Regions from separate parts of the Trichococcus sp. genome, predicted to be linked through region 2. Evidence: riboswitches for the same ligand, from Rfam matches in the RefSeq annotation. Region 2 holds a riboswitch; each other region holds the start of a gene.
What was found. A riboswitch is a leader RNA that binds a small molecule or an ion and turns the genes downstream of it on or off. The one in region 2 is predicted to bind thiamine pyrophosphate.
Positions count from the first base shown of each region.

Region 1: it holds a riboswitch for thiamine pyrophosphate, as region 2 does, so the genes downstream of both, tenA (thiaminase II) here and thiW (energy coupling factor transporter S component ThiW) in region 2, are expected to answer to the same signal.
Region 3: it holds a riboswitch for thiamine pyrophosphate, as region 2 does, so the genes downstream of both, thiT (energy-coupled thiamine transporter ThiT) here and thiW (energy coupling factor transporter S component ThiW) in region 2, are expected to answer to the same signal.

Region 1 covers NZ_JBSQPW010000027.1:2,731-11,853, reverse strand. The annotation lists gene ACTCCX_RS08720 (transcriptional regulator GutM) at 1-199, shown strand, start outside; gene srlA (PTS glucitol/sorbitol transporter subunit IIC) at 250-798, shown strand; gene srlE (PTS glucitol/sorbitol transporter subunit IIB) at 862-1,869, shown strand; gene ACTCCX_RS08705 (PTS glucitol/sorbitol transporter subunit IIA) at 1,942-2,310, shown strand; gene ACTCCX_RS08700 (transaldolase family protein) at 2,317-2,979, shown strand; TPP riboswitch at 3,145-3,271, shown strand; gene tenA (thiaminase II) at 3,417-4,091, shown strand; gene ACTCCX_RS08690 (ECF transporter S component) at 4,127-4,705, shown strand; gene ACTCCX_RS08685 (ABC transporter ATP-binding protein) at 4,720-6,207, shown strand; gene ACTCCX_RS08680 (energy-coupling factor transporter transmembrane component T family protein) at 6,204-6,971, shown strand; gene ACTCCX_RS08675 (hypothetical protein) at 7,257-7,613, opposite strand; gene ACTCCX_RS08670 (response regulator transcription factor) at 7,781-8,482, shown strand; gene ACTCCX_RS08665 (sensor histidine kinase) at 8,472-9,123, shown strand, end outside.
Region 2 covers NZ_JBSQPW010000023.1:57,330-62,074, reverse strand. The annotation lists gene tnpB (IS200/IS605 family element RNA-guided endonuclease TnpB) at 1-1,112, opposite strand, end outside; TPP riboswitch at 1,359-1,460, shown strand; gene thiW (energy coupling factor transporter S component ThiW) at 1,590-2,081, shown strand; gene ACTCCX_RS07910 (MurR/RpiR family transcriptional regulator) at 2,300-3,115, shown strand; gene nagA (N-acetylglucosamine-6-phosphate deacetylase) at 3,186-4,331, shown strand; gene nagB (glucosamine-6-phosphate deaminase) at 4,342-4,745, shown strand, end outside.
Region 3 covers NZ_JBSQPW010000001.1:90,266-99,388, forward strand. The annotation lists gene ACTCCX_RS00380 (YitT family protein) at 1-651, shown strand, start outside; gene thiT (energy-coupled thiamine transporter ThiT) at 1,049-1,624, opposite strand; TPP riboswitch at 1,682-1,783, opposite strand; gene ACTCCX_RS00390 (hypothetical protein) at 1,898-2,218, opposite strand; gene ACTCCX_RS00395 (NAD-dependent epimerase/dehydratase family protein) at 2,366-3,151, opposite strand; gene ACTCCX_RS00400 (zinc ribbon domain-containing protein YjdM) at 3,796-4,137, opposite strand; gene ppdK (pyruvate, phosphate dikinase) at 4,446-7,118, opposite strand; gene ACTCCX_RS00410 (pyruvate, water dikinase regulatory protein) at 7,143-7,970, opposite strand; gene ACTCCX_RS00415 (helix-turn-helix transcriptional regulator) at 7,986-8,621, opposite strand; gene ACTCCX_RS00420 (DEAD/DEAH box helicase) at 8,885-9,123, shown strand, end outside.

The DNA.
Region 1 (9,123 bases), on a different contig from region 2:
CAACAATTTCAACGGCAGATCCATCGAAGCCATCAAGGCAGACGATCCGGATGTGCTGGCTGAAATCAAGATCACCCGCAAAACCATCATGAATGCGGTCACCAACTACAGGATGTTCATGAGCGGAGAAATCATTCCGGAGAAAGAATCGCCCTTTAAGGAACTGACCAAAAAAATCACACACATCAAATTCGGATAAATCGCGTAAGAAATAATAGGAAATAATACATAAAATAAGGAGTGTTACATATGGACTTTTTAGTTAAAGGCGCAGAAAGCTTCATCGGACTATTTCAATTAGGTGCAGATACATTTATGAGCTGGATGACCGGCATCGTGCCGATCGTCTTGATGCTGATGGTATTCATGAACGTCGTGATCAAACTGATCGGTGAGGAAAGAATCAATGGACTTGCACAACGCTTCTCCAAATATTCCTTGGTCCGGAACTGCATTCTGCCTTTCTTGGCAGCGTTCATGTTGGGTAATCCCGCCTCGTTCACATTGGGAAGATTCTTGCCTGAATTTTACAAACCAAGTTTCTACGCGGCACTTGCGCAATACAACCACACGAGTAACGGTCTTTTCCCGCATATCAATGCAGGCGAATTGTTCGTATTCCTGGGAATCGCTTCAGGTGTTGAAACGTTAGGCTTGAGCACCACGCCATTGGCAATCCGTTATCTGCTTGTCGGGCTTGTGATGAATGCTGTCGGCGCATACGTAACCGACTTCACGACGGCTTATGTCTGCAAAAAATCCGGCATCCAGTTGAGCAAAACCGCTAAAGTTCAATAATAACGACCAAGAAGATGTTGCTTAAAACAAACAGAATGCATGAGAACGAGAGGGGTATTCATTATGACAAAATATAACAGCATCAAAATCGAAAAAGGATCCGGCGGCTGGGGCGGACCACTGATCATCACACCAACAGAGCAAAAACATAAATTCATCTACATCGTTGGCGGAGGGGAAAAACCTGCCATCGTCGACAAAATTGCTGAACTTACAGGGATGGAAGCCGTGAATGGATTTAAAACATCCATCCCGGACGATGAAACGGCATTGGCCATCATCGATTGCGGCGGAACATTGAGATGCGGCATCTATCCGCAAAAAGGCATCCCAACAATCAATGTCGTTGCCACCGGCAAATCCGGTCCTTTGGCTAAATACATCACCGAAGAAATTTACGTTTCAAATGTTGGTTTGAATCAGATCCAAGTCACCGGCGAAACAGCAAACGTAGCGGCGGCAAGCACGGCTGCTGCAGAACCAGTTGCAGAAGAAAAGGTAGCTTACACGACAGACAAAAAGCTGACGCAACAAAACGCCGAAAAAGGCAGCGTTGTGGCTAAAATCGGTTTGGCTGCCGGTAAAGGGATTGCGATCATGCTGCAGTCAGCCCGTGAAGCGGTGCAGACGGTATTGCAGACGATCATCCCGTTCATGGCCTTTGTGGCGATGCTGATCGGTATCATCCAAGGCAGCGGAATCGGCAATCTGTTCGCGAAAATGATGATTCCGTTGGCAGGCAATGTCTGGGGATTGATGGTCATCGGCTTCATCTGCTCTCTGCCTATCCTTTCTCCTTTATTGGGACCTGGCGCTGTAATTGCGCAAGTTATCGGAACATTGATCGGCGTTGAAATCGGCAAAGGCAATATCGAACCGAGTTTGGCTTTACCGGCTTTATTCGCAATCAACACACAAAATGCTTGCGATTTCATTCCGGTAGGGTTAGGCTTGCAGGAAGCAGAAGCCAAAACAGTGGAAGTCGGCGTGCCATCCGTTCTTTACTCGCGATTCCTGAACGGTGTGCCCCGCGTATTCGTCGCTTGGTTAGCAAGCTTCGGACTATATTAAAAAGGAAGAAAAGCAGACCAAGCCCGCTTGGCCTCATATGCTAAAAACTAATGATCGGAAAAGGTGAAGAAAATGTCAATTTATTCAACGGTAGTCACAGAAATCGGACCCAACGCGAAGGAATTCTTGGCGGAGGATATGATGGTATTGTTCGGAGACGATGCGCCGGAAGCATTGCGGCCTTATTGCTTCCTGATTGAACAAAATGCGCTAGAGGAAGATATTCAACTGGGACACGCGTTGGTTATCGGCGATGAAAGTTATCGCGTCACAGCTGTAGGAGATGTCGTCAACAAAAACTTGAGGGATTTAGGGCACATCACCATCAACTTCAGTGGGGAAACCGTCGCTGAACTGGCAGGGTCACTGTATGTCGAAAACAAGGCAGTGAACGAAATCGCGGAAGGCACCATCATCAAAATAACTGAAACTGTGGGGTAGTCGCTTATGTACATAGATTCTAACGACATCAAAGCAATCGGAAGTTTTTTGAACAGCGGATTTCTGAAAGGAGTCACCACCAACCCGACGATTTTGTCGACCGGTTCCGGCAGTCGCTTCAAACAATTACAAGATTTATTGGCTTTGGAGCCGACGGAACTTTTTGTGCAATTGCTGGGTACGACTGCTGAAGAAATGTTTGCCGATTATGAAGCAATAAAGACATTTGATGCAAATCATCGACTTTCGATAAAGATTCCCGTTACAAAAGCAGGATTGGAAACAATCAAAAAAGTGAAAGAGGATGATCCGGAGAGAGATATCCTCGGTACACTGATCTATTCTGCCGATCAGGGGATCCTGGCCGCCGCCGCAGGATGTGATTATCTGGCACCCTATGTGAACAGGATGCTGAACAATGCGATCGATCCATTCAAAGCGATCCGTTCCATGCGGACATTCATCGATGCCAGAGGATACAAGACCAAAATCATGGCAGCGAGCTTCAAAAATTCCCAACAAGTCATCGATTCTTTGGAATCGGGCGCTCATACTGCCACGATCCCTCCGGATGTCCTGAACAGTATGCTTAACAAAGATTTGGCATTGCAGGCACTGCAGGTTTTTGAAGCGGATGGACAAGCATTGTTTGGAAAATACGGAGCGTAACCCACCAAATTTGATCATGTGGATTTCACTTACAGAAAAGGCTGCCTCATTGGGGCAGCTTTTTCTGTTGTGCACATCATCAACCGATAAGCAGGACAACAGTGAGTTGACTTCCTGAAAAATTATGATACGATTAGAACAACAGCAAACGAACTGAATATTCTTTTTAACCACTAGGGGTGCTTTACCGGCGGATGACTGTCCGCCAAAAAGCTGAGATCGAAGTAGGACTTCGAGACCCTTAGAACCTGATCTGGTTTGTACCAGCGTAGGGAAGTGGCGGCCTCTTTTTGGCCAAGTAAGTCCCTATCAGCTAAGGAACGTACAACCACTTTTTTCCGTTGGGAAGAGAGTGGTTTTTTGTTTGCAAAAAATAAGAGCGGCCGTCCGGATGGATCAGAACCTGGCGGATGCTCCCAACATATGGAGGGAAAGCAGTGACATTTTCAGCAGAAATCCGCCAAGCGGTCGAACCTATCTGGGCGGCCAGCATGGTGCATCCGTTCGTCAAAGGGATCGGGGATGGCAGCTTGCCTTTGGAGAATTTCCGTTTCTACATCCAGCAGGATTCCTATTACCTGACGCGCTTCGCCAAAATTTTGGCGCTTGGCGCGGCCAAAGCGCCGGATATCGAGACGACCAACCAATTCGCCGACTTCGCGAAGCATACGTACAGCGCCGAAATCGGCCTGCATGAACAATTTGCAAAACTGCTGGGCATCACCGCGGAGGAAAAAGAGTTTTTCAAACCGGCGCCGACCACTTACGCCTACACTTCCCACCTTTACCGGGCCGGACACGCGGGCCATCTGGGGGACGTCATCGCTGCCGTGCTGCCGTGCTATTGGCTCTACGCCGAAATCGGGGACGCCTTCCAGGACGCGGCGCCGGAAGAACCGATCTATCAGGAATGGATCGCTACCTATGGCGGGAAGGATTTCCAGGACCGGGTGGATGAACAGATTGCGCATCTGGATAAAATCGCCGTAGCCGTGAGCGAGGCGGACCGCGAAAGGATGAAAGCGCATTTCATCATCAGCAGCCAATACGAATACGCTTTTTGGGAAATGGGCTACCGGATGGAGACCTGGCCGGTGCCGTTGGAAAAATAAAAATAAAAATAAAACATAAAGAGGAGACAGAAAAAATGAAAAAAGAATTGAAACTGACAGATATTTTGGTGACGATCGTCATCGCCATCGCATTCGGGATCGTCTACATCCTGTGGGGGACGGTCTATTACGCAGTGCAGCCGTTGGGTCTGCACCTTGATCAGCTGCTTTACGGCATGTGGTTCATCGCCGGAACCGTCGCCTATTTTATCATCCGCAAACCGGGTGTGGCGCTGTTGGCGGAAATCGCCGCAGCTTCAGGAGAATTCCTGTTGGGTTCGCCTTGGGGTCTGACCGTGCTGCTTTCCGGCGTGGTGCAGGGCTTGTTTGCGGAATTGGTGTTCATGGCCTTCCGCTACAAACGCTTTGATCTGAAGGTTGCCGCTCTGGCTGCCTCGGCATCTTGCGTGGGATCGCTGCTGGTGGATGCGCTGAACGGCCAGATCGCCGAGTTGGCTCCATGGAACTTGGCACTTTACTTGCTTGCCCGATTCGCAGGCTCGATTTTCTTTGCCGGCGTGCTGGCCTATTACCTGGCGGAAGTTTTGGAGGACACCGGCGTGACGAACCTTGTCCGTCCGCTTACGAGTGATGATTTCACAGAGTTGGATTGAGGGGGTTGGCGGAAATGGGCAAGCAAGCCTATGTCGAAAAACTGAAGCTGAAATTTCCCGGGGATGCCGATTTGCTGTTCCGCGACTTGGACTTTTCGGTCGCGGCCGGTGAGAAAGTGCTGCTGTTGGGCCCGTCCGGCTGCGGCAAATCCACGCTGCTGCAGGTGCTGAGCGGGCTGATTCCGCAATCGATCGAAGTGCCGCTGAAGGCAGAAAAGCTCGTGACGCCGGCTTCCTGGGGCTACGTTTTCCAGGATCCGGACAGTCAGTTCTGCATGCCTTACGTCGATGAAGAGCTCGCATTCGTGCTCGAAAATCTGGCGGTTCCGCGCGAGGAGATGGCTGCCCGAATAGACTGCGCGCTTCGACAAGTGGGCTTGGAATTGGCGGATAGCCACATCCCCATCGCGAGCCTGTCGGGCGGGATGAAGCAGCGGCTGGCGATCGCCTCGGTATTGCTTTTGGATCCGGAGGTGCTCTTTTTGGACGAACCTTCCGCCATGCTGGATCCGCAAGGGACGGAGACGATCTGGGAAGTGCTGCAGGAAGTCTGCCGGGACAAAACGGTCGTCATCGTGGAGCACAAAATCGATCATGTGCTCGTATTCGCCGAACGCCTTGTTCTGTTCGATGCAGCCGGCCGTATCATCGCCGATGGGCCGAACGCAGAAATCTTCTCGGCCTATAAGGATGAGATGATGGAGCAAGGCATTTGGTTTCCGGGCGTATGGGACCGGCATCTGGCAGGAACGCCGTTGCAAAGGGAGCACGGTTCTTTTGGGTTGCAGCGTCCGCTATTGGAGCTGCGCGATTTCAAAGGCTTCCGCAATGGGGAAACAAAAATCAGCGGAGTCGAGCTGGCGGCCTACCCTGGCGAATGGGTCATTATCCACGGTCAGAACGGCGCTGGGAAAAGCACCTTCCTCCATGCGGTCATGCAGTTCATCAAAACGAGCGGCCGCTGTGAGCTGGAGGGCAGGCCGATCAAAAAAGTGAAGAAGCTGGCGGAGCGGATGGCTTTCGTCTTCCAGAATCCGGAGTACCAGTTCGTTGCGAACACGGTTTATGAAGAGATGGCCTACTCGCTCCGGCTGGACGGGAAAGGCCAAGCCGAAATCGACCGGCTTGTGGAGGAATATCTGGAGCTCTTCCAGTTGAGCGGACAGCGGGAGAAAAATCCTTTCCAACTTTCGATGGGGCAGAAGCGCCGTCTGAGCGTAGCGGCGACGATCATCCAAGGCCAGCAGCTAATCCTTTTGGATGAACCGACTTTCGGATTGGATTCCAAAAACACCTTCGCCTTGTTGGGGTTTTTGGAGAATTACCGCAAAAAAGGCGCTGTCATCCTGATGGTGACGCACGATGAAGTGATCGCCCGGAATTACGGGACGGCATTTTGGCAAGTTGTTGACGGCGAAATCCGCGAGACCACGGGATCGGCTATGGACAGGCGGACCGCAGTCTCCGCCGATCTGCGGCTGGTAGGGGGGCTCTGCGGATGAGGGAATGGGAAATGGTCAAAGAAACCTGGCTTCACCGGGTCAATCCCAGCCTGAAATTGGCCGTGGCGCTGCTGACATGCATCGTTGTGCTGTTTGTCCGTAATCTTGAGTTGATGGCATTCATCGGCAGCGGGCTTTTGCTCCTGTTCCTGCTGTTTACGGGGCAGCCGCTGAAGCGGATCTTGTTGCTGCTGATCCCGTTCTGTGCGATTTTCGTATCGACAGCCAGCGCCATGATCCTGTTCGGGAACGGACAAACGCTTTGGTTCGAATGGGGATTGATCCGCATCACCGAAGAAAGTTTCCTGCGGGGCATGCTGATCGGCTTGCGCGCATTGGTCTTCGCCGTGCTTGGCTTGACCTTCGCCTTGACGACCCGGCCAGTCAATTTATTCTATTCGTTGATGCAGCAGCTGCGGATGGATCCTAAATACGCGTACAGCTTCATGGCGGCGCTGCGCTTGATCCCGATCATGACGGAGGAATTCGAAACGATCCGCAATGCCCGCAAGGTGCGCGGCGGCGAAAGGGTGAAGGGGCTGAAGGGCATCCTCTTCAAGATGAAAGTCTACACCATCCCGCTGTTGTCCGGTAGCATCCGGCGTGCGCACCGCATCGCCGTTGCTATGGAAGCGAAACGCTTTTCCGACAAGGAGAGCCGGACCTACTATTATGATATCGGCTTTTCCGGAAATGATGTCCTGTTCCTGGCTTACATGGGGATGCTGGGGATCGTGGTCTACGGCGCGAAGGAGTTTTTCTGAAATTACAAGGAATGGATGCTCTGAACAAAATGCCAAAAAGACTTTGGCGGCGAGAACCACCTACAGTTGCGTGATCTCTCGACAATCCGCGGTACCGTCCTGGGCGGATGCCCGACAAAAGGACGCTCGGTCAGGTTTGATGTGGTTTTCGGTGATCGTTTAGTCGACAGATGCGCGCTCTCTCGGGTTTCCGTTCTGCGAATGCAAAGAAATACCAGACAGAGGGGCGGTCTCGTTTCGAGACCGCCCCTCTGTCTGGTATTTTCGTATTGCTATGATGAGCTGTTATTCTGCTTGGCAGGATTGATCGCGGACGCCGTTCTTGCCGTCATTTTCTGCATCGGCTGCACCGTATTGGTTGCCGTCGCCGTCAGTCTCGCCCGTGGCATTTTGATTGCCGTCCTGCTTGGCTTGCGTACCAGTCCCGTCGCACGTTCCGCTTTTCTCGCGGGCGCGTTTCATGGTTGCATCTTCATTACCTTGTTTTTTTGCGCCTTCGTTTGTGCATTCGCCTGACTTGATCTGCTCTTGGTTCATGGTTCCGTTCTGGGCTGCTGTGTCGCTCGCTGCCAGTACCGGCGCGGCCCCTCCAACAAATAAGCCTGCAACGGATAGGATAGTCATGATTCTCGTCTTGTTCATTTTTGTTTCCTCCTGGAATGTTTTTTTGTTATTTCTTTCTTGAACATAGAATAATCAAAAAGTATGGCAGAAGCGTGTTTTTAATGGCACGTTTGTATGGTATTATCGGGGTGAAAACATAATCTTGCCATATTTTTCCAGTATGATTTCCATGAGGAGTGATTACGATGGTAAAGCTATTGATTGCGGATGACAATAAACAGATCACGGCCATCCTGAAGGAGTACGCAGAAAAGGATGGCTACGAAACGGCTGTCGCCTATGATGGCGAGCAGGCGCTGCAGGCATTCGGGAAAGGCAAATTCGACTTGATTCTGTTGGATGTGATGATGCCGAAAAAGGACGGTTTCGAGGTATGCCGGGAAATCCGGAAAGTTTCCTCGGTCCCCATCATCATGGTGACGGCGCGGGGGGAAGACTTCGAACGCATCATGGGCCTCGATATCGGGGCGGACGACTACATCGTCAAGCCGTTTTCGCCGGGCGAAGTGATGGCGCGCATCCGGGCGATCCTGCGGCGTTTGGACCAGACGCCGGAAAATAAGGATCAGCATAAACTCTACGTCCATGAAGATCTGGAGATCCGGTTGGACGAGTTTATCGTAAAGGTCGCCGGTCACCAAGTCCATCTCACGAAAAAAGAGATCGAGCTGCTTTGGATTTTGGCGACGAACAAAAACAAGGTTTTCAGCCGCGACAATTTGTTGGACAGCGTCTGGGGCTACGACTATTTCGGCGATAATCGGACAGTCGATTCGCACATCAAACGCCTGCGGGCAAAAATCGACCAGATTCCCCATCCGGCTTGGGACATCAAAACGGTGTGGGGAGTCGGTTATAAATTTGAGGTAGAAACTGATGAAATATAAGATCACCCGCAAGCTGGTCCTCTATTTCGCATCCGTCATCCTGTTGTTCTCCGTGGTGGTCGGAGGGGCATTCCTGTTGCTGTTCACCCGGCATACCGAAGAAATCTACCGGGCGGGTATGCAGGAGCGGGCCGAGGCGATCGCTGCTGGCGTCGCGGATTATCTGGAAGGCGGGAGTCCCGCTTTAGATGAGGGCGCACTCACTGTGAATGGTAATGATGCCGGAAAGCAGGCAGGTAATCCCCTGGTCGCGCAATCCGGCGCAACTGGGGCGACCGGACGCAATAATGTGAACGGATACAACGCCTATATCACAGCCATTCAGGATATCGCGATGGGCGAGGTGTGGATCGTCGATCAATCCGCAGAGACGATCAGTGTCGGGACCGGCAAAAAAGAGATCACCTATGCGGAACTACCAGGCGCTGCGCTGGCGCTTGTCGATGAGGTATTCGAAGGCGAAGTCGCCTTCAGCGAAGGCTTCAGCCCATTATTGGAGGATACCTCCATCACGGTCGGGGCACCGGTGCTCTCCTCAGAAGGGGAGGTCATTGCTGCGGTCCTTTTGCACGACTATATCGCAAACATGCAGACTGCCGTGCGCTCGGGGCTGTCGACCTTGGGGATCAGTGCAGCGGTGG
Region 2 (4,745 bases):
AAGTTTATGCTTGCGTTGAAATCCCGGTCGTGATGGCTCCCACATTCGGGGCAAGTCCACTTACGCACACGGAGACTCTTCACGTCTTTGTTTTGGTAGCCGCAACAGGAACATAGCTGGCTGGAAGGGAAGTTTTTTGCTACAACAACGACTTCTTTGCCATACCAATTCGCTTTATACTCCAGCATTGTGCGGAATTGCGACCAGCTGACTTCGCTGATGGCTTTCGAAAGTTTTCGGTTCTTGACCATGTTGGATACCTGCAAATCCTCAATCCCGATCACATCGTGGTTTTTGATGATGTCGGTGGAGATTTTATGCAGGTAATCGTTCCGTTTATTAGTGATATCCTCGTGTATACAGGCGATCTTGCGTTTCTGCTTCTGGTAGTTCTTCGCCTCGAACAGCTTCTTTCCGTCCTTGCGGGCTTGCTCCATGCGGCGGGACAGTATTTTCTGCTCCTTCACCAATTTCTTTTCCATTGTTCGGAAAAACTTCGGATTCTCGAAGACGGTTTTGTCCTCATCCGATAGGATGGCAAAGTCTTTCAATCCGACATCCACGCCAACGGTAGTGTTTGTTTTGGGAGTGGGGTGGGTTTCGACTTCGCACAAGATGGACACGAAATATTTTCCGGACGGATTGCGTCGAATGGTGGCGTTCAGGATACGCCCTTCGGGTTCCCGGCTCTTGGCGAATGTAACCAGCCCCAATTTAGGGAGTTTCAACTTGTTCCCGACAATCGCGATATTTCCGTTCGTATGCTTGGTCGTGTACGACTGCACCGGATTCTTTTTGCTCTTGTAGTGGGGGTAGCTGTTCTGTTTCTTGAAGAAGCGGTCGTAGCTGTCCGATAGATTCCGCAAGGAAGATTGGAGGGCGGTACTGTCGACCTCTTTCAGCCAGAGTGTCCCCTCTTCTTTTTTCAGCAACGTCAACTTGGCGGAACAAGCGTTGTAGCTCAGTCCTTTTCCTGTTTCCTTATAGATTTTGTTCCATTCGGACAGGAAGCGGTTGAACACGAAGCGGGAACAGCCGATGGTCTTGGCAATCAGGATTTGTTGTTCCTGATTGGGGTAGATCCGAAACTTGTAGGCTTTGTGGATCATCATTGCCAGTCATCTCCTTCTGTCGCCTATTATACACGAACGTTTGTTCTCAGTCGAATGGGAGGGCCTTCTTTAGTAGCAAGATTTTTCGAAAAGAATAGGCTGACGCCTACCGCCATTCATCGCCCACCTACTCATTGGGCTGTGCCCTTTTCATTCCTAGAGGTGGGAGTCTTCTGGCGGAAAATGATAAATAGACATCATAACGTTATATTTTTTGATTTTCGCATCAGATCATATAGCGTTTTTTATTTTCAGTAGGGGTGCGCTATTGCGCTGAGACCGGCATTGCCGGAACCCTTCAAACCTGATCCAGTTCGTACTGGCGGAGGGAACTGAGCTTGGTCTGGAGTCCGTACGTATATCCAAGACATCTCAGGGGAGGTGTCTTTTTATTTTCATTCAATTCAGGGAGGGGGAAACGGTTCGCATAGATCAGGCTTCAAAAGGAATGAATCAAACTGAAAAGGGGAAAACATTATGAACACAAAAAAATTAGTCACCACTGCCTTGATCATCGCCATGGGGGTAGTCAGCAACAGCATCTTTGTCATCCCGATCGGCATTGCAAAGGTAGCACCGATGCAGCATCTGCTGAACGTATTGACTGCTGTCTGGTTAGGACCCGGATATGCCGTCCTTCAGGCCTTCGGCGTTTCCGTGCTGCGCAACTTGTTGGGGACAGGGACCGTCTTTGCCTTTCCGGGCAGCATGATCGGGGCTATTTGTGCAGGTCTGTTTTATGCCAGAACGCAAAAGCTCGGTTACGCGGCACTGGGTGAATGGATTGGCACCGGAATCCTGGGGTCGTTGGCGAGCACTTTGCTGGCGCAGTTCTTTATGGGCATGGAAGCCGCATTGATGCTCTTTTTGCCGAGCTTCGCGATCAGTTCCGCCATCGGAGCGGGTATGGCTTATTTCATCATCCTGGAAATGGAAAAAAGAAGTGTGTTGGATCGCAACAGAATCTAAAACATCCGCATAAACAGCAAGCCGCTCTCGGAAGAGGGCGGCTTTTTGCTGTCCAAAAGTGTCTCCAATCGAAACACCTATGAAAATTATTTTCTTAAAATAATAATTGAAAAAAACCATTTTCATGTGTTATTCTATCAGCGAAGGGAAAGAGGCGAAGTCAAGAAATGCGGAGCGCGCTTTTGGCGGCTACGCAAAGCAAGAGGAGGCAACGAAAAATGACAATCATCGAAGAGATCCAAAACCAATATTCCGCTTTTTCCGGGAACGAGAAAAAAATCGCGGATTACATTCTGCAGAACAAAGCATCCATCAAAAATATGAACATCAAGGATTTGGCGGCGAAAGTGGATACCTCGACGTCCAGCATCACACGGTTCTGTAAACGGATCAACATCGATGGGTTTGTGGATATGAAGATTGCGCTGCGATCATTGGCGAGCTATCAGCCGTCGAAAGAAATGCCGACCGTCTATGATGATATTTATGGCTATTATACGCAAGTCATCGATGAAACCAATCAGATGATTGAGGATCGGGCAATCGAAACGGTTGTCGATTGGATCAAAAACGCAAACAAAACAGTCATCTACGGCATCGGCAGTTCCGGGTTCACGGCCGCTGAATTGGCGCAACGCTTGATCCGGATGGGTCTGAATGCCACGGGGGTTACGGATTCCCATCTGATGATCATCAACAGCTCGATCATCAAACAGGATGAATTGGTGATCGCCATCTCCAATTCAGGCGAAACGCCGGAATTGATTGCGTCACTGGAGATCGCGAAGAAGAAAAAAGCGAAAATCATCGCCCTGACGAGCTTCAAAAACAGTTCGCTGACGAAACTGGCGGACGTCACTTGCTTCGGTTACCACTCGCGTTTCGTCAACAACACGGTGTTCGTCAACACACAGTTCGGGATGATGTATCTGATCGATGTGATTTCGACCTTCCTAGTGCAGGATGAGAATTTCAAATACAACATGGATCTGACGAGAAAAAATGTGCAAGGTTATTCGAAAAAATCGGAATAGTGGGAAGTGGCAGCTGAGTCATGCAGGTGCACAGTGAAAATAAAGTTCAGGATCGAAGAGGGGAACGCAAATGAAAAAAGTGATCATCCATGCAGAAGTTTATACAGGGGAAACAGTCATCTCCGATGGGTATATCCGGTTCGGAAAAGAAATCAGCGCAGTCGGGAATATGTCGGAATACGTTCCCGAATCTGGCGAGGAAGTGATTGACGCAACCGGAATCAGGCTGGTGCCGGGCTTCATTGATGTCCACAGCCATGGCGGATATGGTGTGGATAACATGGACGGTGATGCGGAGGGCATCAACCGGATGATTGCGGCGATGCACCGGGAAGGGATCACCAGTTATTTTCCGACGACGATGACGCAATCGACAGAAAATATCGAAAAGGCTTTGGTCGGCATCCGCAAGGCCGCGGAAAAAAATCCGGTCATCCAAGGCATCCACCTCGAAGGGCCGTTCATTTCCGCAGTATTTAAGGGAGCGCAACCGGAAGAACACATCAAACTGCCGGATGCTGCTTTGATGCGCAAGTGGCAGGACTTGAGCGGCGGTTTGATCCGTTTGGTCACCTATGCGCCGGAGACGAGCGATGCGACAGCTTTCGAAAAGTATTGTCTGGACAACCAAATCGTGCTTTCGGTAGGGCATTCAAATGCTCGTCGCAGCCAATTGCAACAATCCAAGGCATCGCACATCACCCACCTCTATAATGCGCAGAGAGGGCTCCACCACCGCGAACCGGGTGTGACCGGGCACGCGTTCCTGGAAGAGGGCATCTACGCGGAAATGATCGTCGATGGTCTGCACATCGATCCGGAAATGGTGAAGATTGCCTTCAATCAGAAGGGTGTCGACCGCATCGAAGTGATTACGGACGCTATGCGCGCCAAAGGGATGGGCGACGGCATCAGCGAGTTGGGCGGGCAGAAGGTCATCGTCAAGGATGGCGAAGGCCGTCTGGAAAGCGGAAGTCTGGCGGGCAGTGTGCTGGAGTTCCAGGAGGCTTTCAGGAACATCATCGCCTTTACCGGCTGCAGCATCTCTGATGCAGTAAAAATGAGCTCCGTCAATCAGGCCCGGGAATTCGGTCTGGTTCGAAAGGGTGGAATCGTTCCAGGCAAGGATGCCGATATGGTGCTCCTATCCAGCGCATTCCAAGTACAACAGACCATCAGTTACGGCAATACAGTATTCAAAAGAAACGGAAAGTAGGGAATAGATCATGGAAATAATCATTAAAGCGACTCCGGAAGAGGCCAGCCGTTGTGCATTCGAAAAAATCAGGGAAGAAATGAGTAACGGGGCAAAAGTATTGGGGTTAGCCACCGGCAGCACGCCAGTGAGACTGTACCGGATCATGCGGGAAAGCGAGCTTGATTTCTCGGGGATGACATCGATCAATCTGGATGAATACATGGGATTGTCCGAGGACAGTCCGCACAGCTACCATCATTTTATGCATGAACAATTATTCGATGCAAAACCATTCAAGAAAAACTATCTGCTGGATGGAATGGCGGATGAAGTGGAAGAGTGCGCGCAATTCGAAGCAATCATCGCAGCGAATCCGATCGATGTGCAGATTCTTGGCATCGGCACGAACGGGCACATCGGTTTCAATGAGCC
Region 3 (9,123 bases), on a different contig from region 2:
GGAAGGAAGTTCGCCTTGACGACGATACTGAGCACAATCATTTTCCCGACTTTTTTGACTTTTTTCCGAACAATACCGGCTTTGCAGGATATGACTGACGATATCTTGCTTTCGGCAATCTACGCTGGAATCCTGTGCGGGTTGGGTGTGGGGCTGGTGTTCAAGGTCGGCGCTTCTACGGGCGGGATGGATATTCCGCCGCTGCTCCTGAACAAGCATTTCCGCATTCCGGTTGCAGTGGGAATGTATGCGTTCGACGTCATTTTTTTGCTGATCCAGGCGTTCTTTTCCAGCATGGAAGAGATTCTTTATGGGCTCATCATGGTGTTCCTGACGTCCATCGTCATCAACAAAGTGATGGTAACCGGAACGAATAAGATGCAGCTTTTCATCATTTCCAAAAAGTTCGAGGAAATCAAAGAGGCGTTGCTGTATGTGCAGGATGTCGGTCTGACCCTGGTGAATATCGAAACGGCTTTTGAGGGGGCGCAGCAGCAAGCGGTGCTGTGCGTCATCGAGCAGCATAAGATGTCGGCCATCAATGCCCTGGTCAACGACATCGATCCATTTGCTTTTGTGATCATCGGTCAGGTGCATGAGGTTGCCGGGAAGGGTTTCACATTGGAACGCCAGTCCGGATTAGTCGAATAGAATCAAAAAACTGAGGCGCGCTCCAATTTTGGAGCACGCCTCAGTTTTTCTGTAATTAAAAGTGGATGTTTCATGACCGGGTTACCGGTCCAAATTGGGCGATCAAGTCATGGATTGTCGGCTGTTCTCTTTGCGTTCATACGCAAACAACCGAGAGATCCACGAAGCGTCGGCTGTTCTGGCCGAATGCGGAAGCAAACAACCGAGCTCTCCGCGAAGTGTCGGTTGTTCCGGACGAACGCGGAAGCAAACAACCGAGAGAACCGCGAAGTGTCGGCTGTTCCAGCCGGACGCGGACGCAAACAACCGAGAAATCAGCGAAGTGCCGGCTGTTCCGGTCGAATGCGGATGCAACCAGCCGACATAGTTCATGAACAACGGTTGTTCCGGCACAGAATCAGTATCCGCGGACTGATTTTTTCGGAACGTACAATTGCGGATTGGTTTTGGCGATGATAGCCAGCACCATGATGGTGAATGCGCCGGTCGCCAAGGCGCTGGCGCCATTCAGCGTGATGGAGTAGAACCATGCGCTCCAGCCTTCAGGCGCGTAGGATCCCCAGAAATAGTAGCCGGCGATCGTGTGCCAGAAATAGCGGCCGACAGTCCCGACGACAGTGCCTATAAAGACATTCCACAAGAGCATTTTTTTATTTTGATCCGCAATCGCCTGTTGCACTTTCGGCGTGAAAAGACCCGCCAAACCAGTGAAACCAAAGGCGATGAAGTACTCGATGAAACCTTGCAGCGGCGTTAAAATATAGGCCGTCCCGATCAGAATGTGCAGCACGCCCCACAGGAAACTGGCGAAGAAGCCTGGGATCAGACCACGGCGCAGGCAGTAAAGCATCATGACTGGTGCTCCCACCGTTACGGAAAAACTTGGGCCGATATTGAAAGGAATCAGGGACAACACGGTCGCCAAGGCAGCAATGATGGTTCCTTCGATCCAGATGTTCAGATTTTTTGACATAAAAAACTCCTCCTTTATTGGGCGATACATACCATCAACAAAGGAGGAGAATAAAATTCAATTCTCAATCACAATCCCTACGCTCGTACTAACGAACAGGTTCGAAGGGTCAGAATCTATGTTCAATCTCAGCCGCGGACGGCCCCCCTTTGTGAAACGGTTTATTCAGTTAAGTTATACTTTACTATAGTTGATTTTTTTATGCAAGTTGCACGGTGCACAAAGCCGCATCCCGGACTATGCCAGAATGGCTAAACACTTGTGTGAAATGAACTATTTCTGCTCTTTTTCGGCTTGCGCCTTCAGGATGGCTTCGCGCTTCTTTTTCTTCTGCGTATTCATGTAGGAATCGATTATGCCACCGGTCAGCATGCCGATACCGAAGCCATAAGTCAGGTTGCCCGCGAAATAACCGATTGAAGCCCCGATCAGCATGCCGTACATCGTAAAATTGAATGAATTCTGCAATTTCGGATCTTCGTCGACCGGCAGTTTTTTATTGGTTACCGCGCCAGTATTGTTTTTATGCAGTTCCGGTATTGTTGGTTTCACATTTCTGCGTTGGATCTGGTTGCCTTTGTTCTTTTTCGCCATTCAGTGTACTTCCTTCCGTCTATCTGACACTTGTATTGTCTCCAATGAACATCATATCAGTTCATTTCCGGCTCTTCAATAGAACTTTGCTCGCGGATATACGCAGAATCGTAAAAATAATATAAGTCTTCCCAAATCGGAGGATCCTTAATCTTCTTCGGACAGTTCGACCGGGTCGCCGTTGTCATCCTGGAAATAGCCCTTCAGCACAAAAGCATCATCGCTCGGCCGATAACCGAGGGCAGTTTTGGCCTGTGAGATGTCCAAGCGTGGGAAGCGGTTATCCGATAGCCCGTTCACCAACAGGAACGGCTCAACAAGTTTAGCTTTGAGGGCGCAGTCGACTAAATGGCAAAGGTCTCGTGGAGACAGGTATTCGGCCAATCCCGCTTCGTCGACGATCGGCTCATCGAGGTTTTCATCAAAATTACCGATGCGGATGCCGATGGATTCTTGGCCTTCGGTAAAGGCGAAGTGACTGGCCAATCCTTCCAGATAGACTTTCGAAACGCCGTAAATATCGCCCGGACGGACAGGTTCATCGACGTGAACCTGCACATTTTTCGGGTAAGCGCTGACGGCATGGATGGAACTGGCGAAGATGATACGTTTGACGAAGTTTTCGTACTTGGAGGATTCCTTGAACAGGTAGAAGGGCATCTTGTAGTTCAAATCGATAAGCTCATCGTCAAAAATAGCATCGGGTGAAGGATTGCCGGCCAGATGGATAACGTAATCGATCCCTTCCAGCAGCCCGTCCCAGTTGCCGGCGACAGTCAGGTCCAACTCTTTGACGATGGTGCCCTCCAAAAGGGCCGGATCGACGTTATGGAAATGGATATCCACCAAAGTCAGTTCGTAGCTCTCCTTCAGATGATCCGCCAAAATTCTTCCTATATTACCGCTTGCGCCGGTGATCATGATTGTGGTCATTGTCGAAATACCCCCTTGTTTTTTTTACAGTTGCTATCGTGAACGTCTTTGTTTTAACTGTATGCAAGCCACCGGAAAATGTCAAAGAATAGCCCTTACAAAAACGGCGATTCGTCGGACGAAAAGGGAATGTTATATTTGAGTAAAATGTAGGTAAATTAATTGAGACACGGGCGTTATCCCTGTATAATAGGGGTAAGATGATAGGCAAGGGCAAGACACTTTTCAATCGAAAACGAAGGGGTGAGTCGGATGGACTTGTTGAATTTGCAAATGCGCGCTTCTCAAGGTCAGTGCGGATCTGTTGTGCAACAATCTTCCCATTCATTCTATTGCCCGACAGAGCACGTGCTTTCGCATGTGTTTTTTTCTTGGTCCTGATCGGGATCAACGGAGCTTATCATCATGAATACACGCATCAAACGGGGGTGATGACCATACTACTTTCTCAAAACAAGTCAAAACGGAAAGGAACGGTGATCCGACGTATATCTCCTAGCTGTCAGGTGTGACAGCCATCGTACTGATGAAAGGCGTGAGGCCGGATAGAATGGTAACGTATCACCCGATCAAGTCTGATAATAAAAAAACTGGCGAGGATCCTTTGTGGGTCCATCGCCAGTTTTCTTTGTTTTGAATCTGTATTATGCTTTTTTGACGAACTCGGATTTCAGCTTCATCGCTCCGAAACCGTCGATTTTGCAGTCGATGTTGTGGTCGCCTTCGACCAAGCGGATGCCTTTGACTTTTGTGCCGACTTTCAAAGCGCTCGAGCTGCCTTTGACTTTCAGGTCCTTGATGACCGTAACAGTGTCGCCATCCTGCAACAGGTTGCCGTTTGCGTCTTTGACGATCAGTTGGTCCGCGTTCGTTTCTTCAGCCGCATCCGCGCTCCATTCGTGGGCGCACTCGGGGCAGACAAGCATTACGCCGTCTTCGTAAGTGTAAGGGGAGCCGCATTTGGGGCAATTCGGTAATTCCATCATGATTGTTATTCCTCCGTTGTTATGATTAAATGTCTGCTGACTTTTCATTTCCGGCCTTTTTTTCCGAGGCGGAAGATGCCTCTATACTGCCACATTTTCGCCTTGTTGACAATAGAATTCGGACAATATAAGAATAATAACCAATAATCAGAAAGAGCAGGAATGTTCGAAGGGCATCAAACGAGAATCGTGGTCTGGATGTTGCCTTTAGATTGTCGGATAAACTCAAATTATCCGACAATCCCGAATCTGCACAAAAACAACCCCACCAGCAATGATGATGGCTGGTGGGGTTGTTTTCAATTTGGTCAGATTGTGTTGCTCAAAACAGCATCGTTCTGAACAGACATTTTTGCTTTGTTTTCTTTGATCGCAACTTGCGCGGCAGCCAAGCGGGCGATCGGCACACGGTACGGCGAGCAGGAAACGTAATCCAAGCCAACGCTTGAGAAGAAGGCGATGGATTCGGGATCGCCGCCGTGTTCGCCGCATACGCCCAGTACCAAACCAGGATTGGTTTCGCGGCCCAATTTGGCGGACAATTTGACGAGTTTACCGATGCCTTTGACATCCAACGAGTGAAACGGATTCGGCTTCAGCAAGCCTTTGTCTTCGTATTCCTGCAGGAACTTGCCTGCATCGTCGCGGGAGAAACCGAAGCCCATCTGGGTCATGTCGTTCGTGCCGAAACTAAAGAAGTCTGCCTCCAAAGCGATCTCATCGGAAGTGACGGCCGCGCGCGGAATCTCGATCATCGTTCCGATCAAGTAAGGGATGGTTGTTGCTTTTTCAGCGAAGACCTCCTCGATCTCCGCAACGATCTCTGCTTTGACATAGCGCAGTTCATCGACATCGCACACCAACGGAATCATGATTTCCGGTGTGATTGTGCTGTTGGTTTCTTCGATTGCTTCGATGGCGCCTTCGATGATAGCGCGCGCCTGCATCCGGTAGATTTCCGGGTAGGTGACAGCCAGACGGCAACCGCGGTGGCCGAGCATCGGGTTGACCTCATGTAAGGAGTCGATGTGCGCCTCCAATACAGTCAGGCTGATTCCCATGGCTTCTGCGAGCGCAGCTTTGTCGGCACCCGTGGTCGGCAGGAATTCATGCAAAGGCGGGTCCAGCAAGCGGACGGTCATCGGACGTTCCTGTAGCAAGGCGAACATTTCCTGGAAATCCTGGCGCTGCATTCTCAATAGCTTATCCAAGTATTTTTTGCGCTCATCCAGAGAACGGGAAAGGATCATCTGGCGGACAACCGGAATACGATCATTATGGAAGAACATGTGCTCAGTCCGGCAAAGGCCGACTCCTTCCGCGCCCAAGGCCAACGCCTGCTTGACGTCAGTCGGGGAGTCCGCATTGGCTTTGACCTGCAGCACTTTCATTTCATTGACCCATTCCATGAAGGTGCTGAATTTGCCGCCCAAAGTTGGGTTCTGTTTGGCGATGGTGCCGGCGTAGACTCTGCCGCTTGCGCCGTCGAGCGACAGCAGGTCGCCTTGGTGCAGGGTCACGTCATCGATGACGACGGTTTTGTTTTCTTCATCAATGACTGCAGCTGTGCAGCCGGCCACGCAGCATTTGCCCAAACCGCGGGCCACGACTGCCGCGTGCGAAGTCATGCCGCCACGTGCCGTCAGGATGCCTTCGGAACTCATCATGCCGGCCAAATCTTCAGGAGATGTTTCGCGGCGGACCAGGATGACCGGCAGGCCGTCCTTTTGTGCCGCTTCGGCGTCGGCTGTGGAGAAGTAGATATGTCCGGATGCCGCTCCAGGAGAAGCGCCGAGCCCGGTAGCCAATAAGGTGGCTTCAACCAAGGCTTTCGCGTCGAAAGTAGGATGGAGCAATTTGTCCAATTGGTCGGTTTCGGTGCGCATGACGGCTTCTTCTTTCGTGATCAGGCCTTCTTCAGCCAAGTCCACAGCTACTGCGACCGCTGCGGCTGCTGTGCGTTTCCCGTTGCGGGTCTGGAGCAGGAACAGTCTGCCTTTTTCGATCGTGAATTCGATGTCCTGCATATCGGCATAGTGGTCTTCCAGTTTTTGGGCGATGGTCTTGAATTCATTGTAGACGGTTGGCATTACTTCCTGCAGGGTATCGATGTCCAAAGGGGTGCGGATGCCGGCAACGACATCTTCACCCTGCGCATTCATCAGAAATTCGCCGAACAGTTTTTTCTCGCCGGTCGCCGGGTTGCGCGTGAAGGCCACGCCGGTACCGGAATCGTTGCCGCGGTTTCCGAAGACCATGCTTTGGACGGTGACGGCTGTGCCGAGATCATGCGAAATGTTGTGGATATCGCGGTATAAGATAGCCCTTTCATTGTTCCATGAAGTGAAGACAGCCTGGACGGCTTGGTGCAGTTGCTCCAGTGGGTTTTGCGGGAACGTTTCGCCGGTTTCGCGTTGGTAGACGGATTTGTATTGCGCGACCAACTCAGTCAGATTTTCCAAAGTCAATTGGTTGTCGAACTCGTAACCGTTCTCATTTTTGATTTTATCCAAGATTGCTTCGAAATGGATGCGTGGGACGGATTTCACGACATCGGCAAACATCTGGATGAAACGACGGTAGCTGTCGAAAGCAAAAGTCGGGTTCTGCGTCTGTTCAGCCAGGCCTGCGACGGAAGCATCGTTCAGCCCCAAATTCAGGATCGTGTCCATCATGCCGGGCATCGAGAAGGCGGCACCAGAACGGACCGACACCAGCAACGGGTTGGCAGGATCATGGAAAGATTTCCCGACCGCGTTTTCCAGGTCGATTAGGGCGGAATCGATCTGCTGCAGGAGCGGGGTCCAGAGCGTTCTGCCTTCTTCGAAATAATGGATGCAGGATTCCGTTGTGATCGTGAATCCTGGAGGGATGGGCAAGCCAAGGTTGGTCATCTCGGCGAGGTTCGCGCCTTTTCCTCCCAACAGCATCTTTTGTTCTTTCTTGCCTTCTGAAAAACGATAAACCCATTGCTTAGTCATATTCTTTTCCTCCATCTGGTTGGTTTATAAATGTTTACGGCTGATGTTCATGACATCCATGTAATGCAGGATGTGGTCAGCAGTTTCTTCAATCGCTTTGTTCGAAACATCGATGACTTCGCAGCCGATCTGTTTCATGATCTGGTCTGCATATTCGAGTTCTTCGAGGATGCGTTCCATGCCGGCATAGCTGGCTGAGGGCGGCAGTCCCAACGTTTTCAGGCGCTCTTTGCGGACTTCGTTGAGTTTTTTCGGCGAATTGATCAGACCGATGATCCGCTCCGGCGCTATCGAGAAAATCTCTTTCGGCGGCTTCGATTCCGGAAAGAGCGGAATGTTCGCGACTTTCACATTCTTGTTCGCCAGATAGATCGAGAGCGGCGTTTTTGATGTGCGGGATACGCCGATCAGAATGATGTCGGCTTTTTCGATGCCGCGCGGATCGCGTCCGTCGTCGTATTTGACGGAAAACTCGATGGCCTCGACGCGGTTGAAATAATCTTTGTTGAGCTGGCGGTTGATGCCCGGTTTTTCCAGCGGCTTCATCTGGAACAGCTGGCCCAGGCCCTTCATCACCGGGCTGTAGATGTCGACGCCGATCAGGCCGGCTTTTTCGATCCGGTCCTGCATGTAGTCGGCCATCTCCTTTTGCACGAAGGTGTAGAAGATCATGGCTTTCTCGTCTTCGCCAGCCTTGGCGCAGATGGCGTCGATTTCCTCGAGCGTCTGCACGTAGGAATACTTCTTCAATTGGTAGTTTTCCGTCTCAAACTGGAAGAGGGCGGAACGGATCACCTGATCGGCTGTCTCGCCGACGGAATCGGATACTAGATAAATCGCATTAAGGTCCATGTGCACACTTGCCTCCTATAGGTCTTTGTTGAATATATCAAGCAGCAATCTGCTGGCGGTCGATTTCGAAAATTTTCCGATGACCTCTTTTTTGCCGGTCTCTTCATACACGGAGCGGGAAAGCACCGGCAAACTGTCGACGCGATGGGTGATGAGCAACTTCGTGGCATCGACAACGAGCGTATCGCTGAAAACAGTGTGCAGATTCGGCATCTTCGTCATGACCATTCCGACCGGGATAGCATTCAGATCGGAGTCTCCCAACGCGCTTTTGAGTAGATCCTTGCGGGATACGATCCCCAGTATTTCCCGGTTGTCGGTGACATAAAGGGAACCGCAATCCTCCAGGAAAAGCTGGATGATGGCATCCTGTATACTCGTTTCTTTTGTAAGGTTGACCGAGATGGCCATTACTTTCTCGACTTTTTGTTTGGCGATCTGTTCGACCAAAACGGAATTGGTGTGCTCCTCGTTGATGAGATAACCAACTTTTGGTTTGGCTAGCAGTATACCGCTCATCGTAAGCAACGAAAAATCGGGGCGCAGCGTCGCACGGGCAAAGCCCAGTATAGAGGCAATCTTTTCACCGGAAATCGGCTGCTGTTTCTTGACGATTTCGATGATCTGTTTTTGCCTGTCTGAGAGTTCCATTTCCTCACCTCCATCCTTAATGTGATGTTTTAATGTTTATATAGTATGTCACATTAGGGGCGTTGTCAACAAAAAGTGACGTCATTTTTGTGATTTGATTTTTTATTGGGTAGTGCAGTGGATGATGAATTCTTCGGAGTTATCCATCATCCTCGAACACATTCAGATCGGTTTCCGATAAAGCCGGCGCCAATTTTGTGGTATCCTGCACCTTGCTATATGGTAAAATAACAGAGACTATATATGTGAGGGTGTGGCTGAAAATGTACGAAGTTGAGTTTGACCTACAGGATATTTATGATATGACATACAGCGATGTGACCTATATGAAAGGAAAGCAGTTGTATGAGAGCGGGGCATTGAAAAAATTCAGATCGGACTCTGCGCACACCGTTTTCATAGCTGACATAAAGGGGACGAAAAAATACGAAGTCGAAGTCTATTTGGATGATGACGGGGACTTGGATGATTATTATTGCTCTTGCCCGGCTTTCCAAAACTA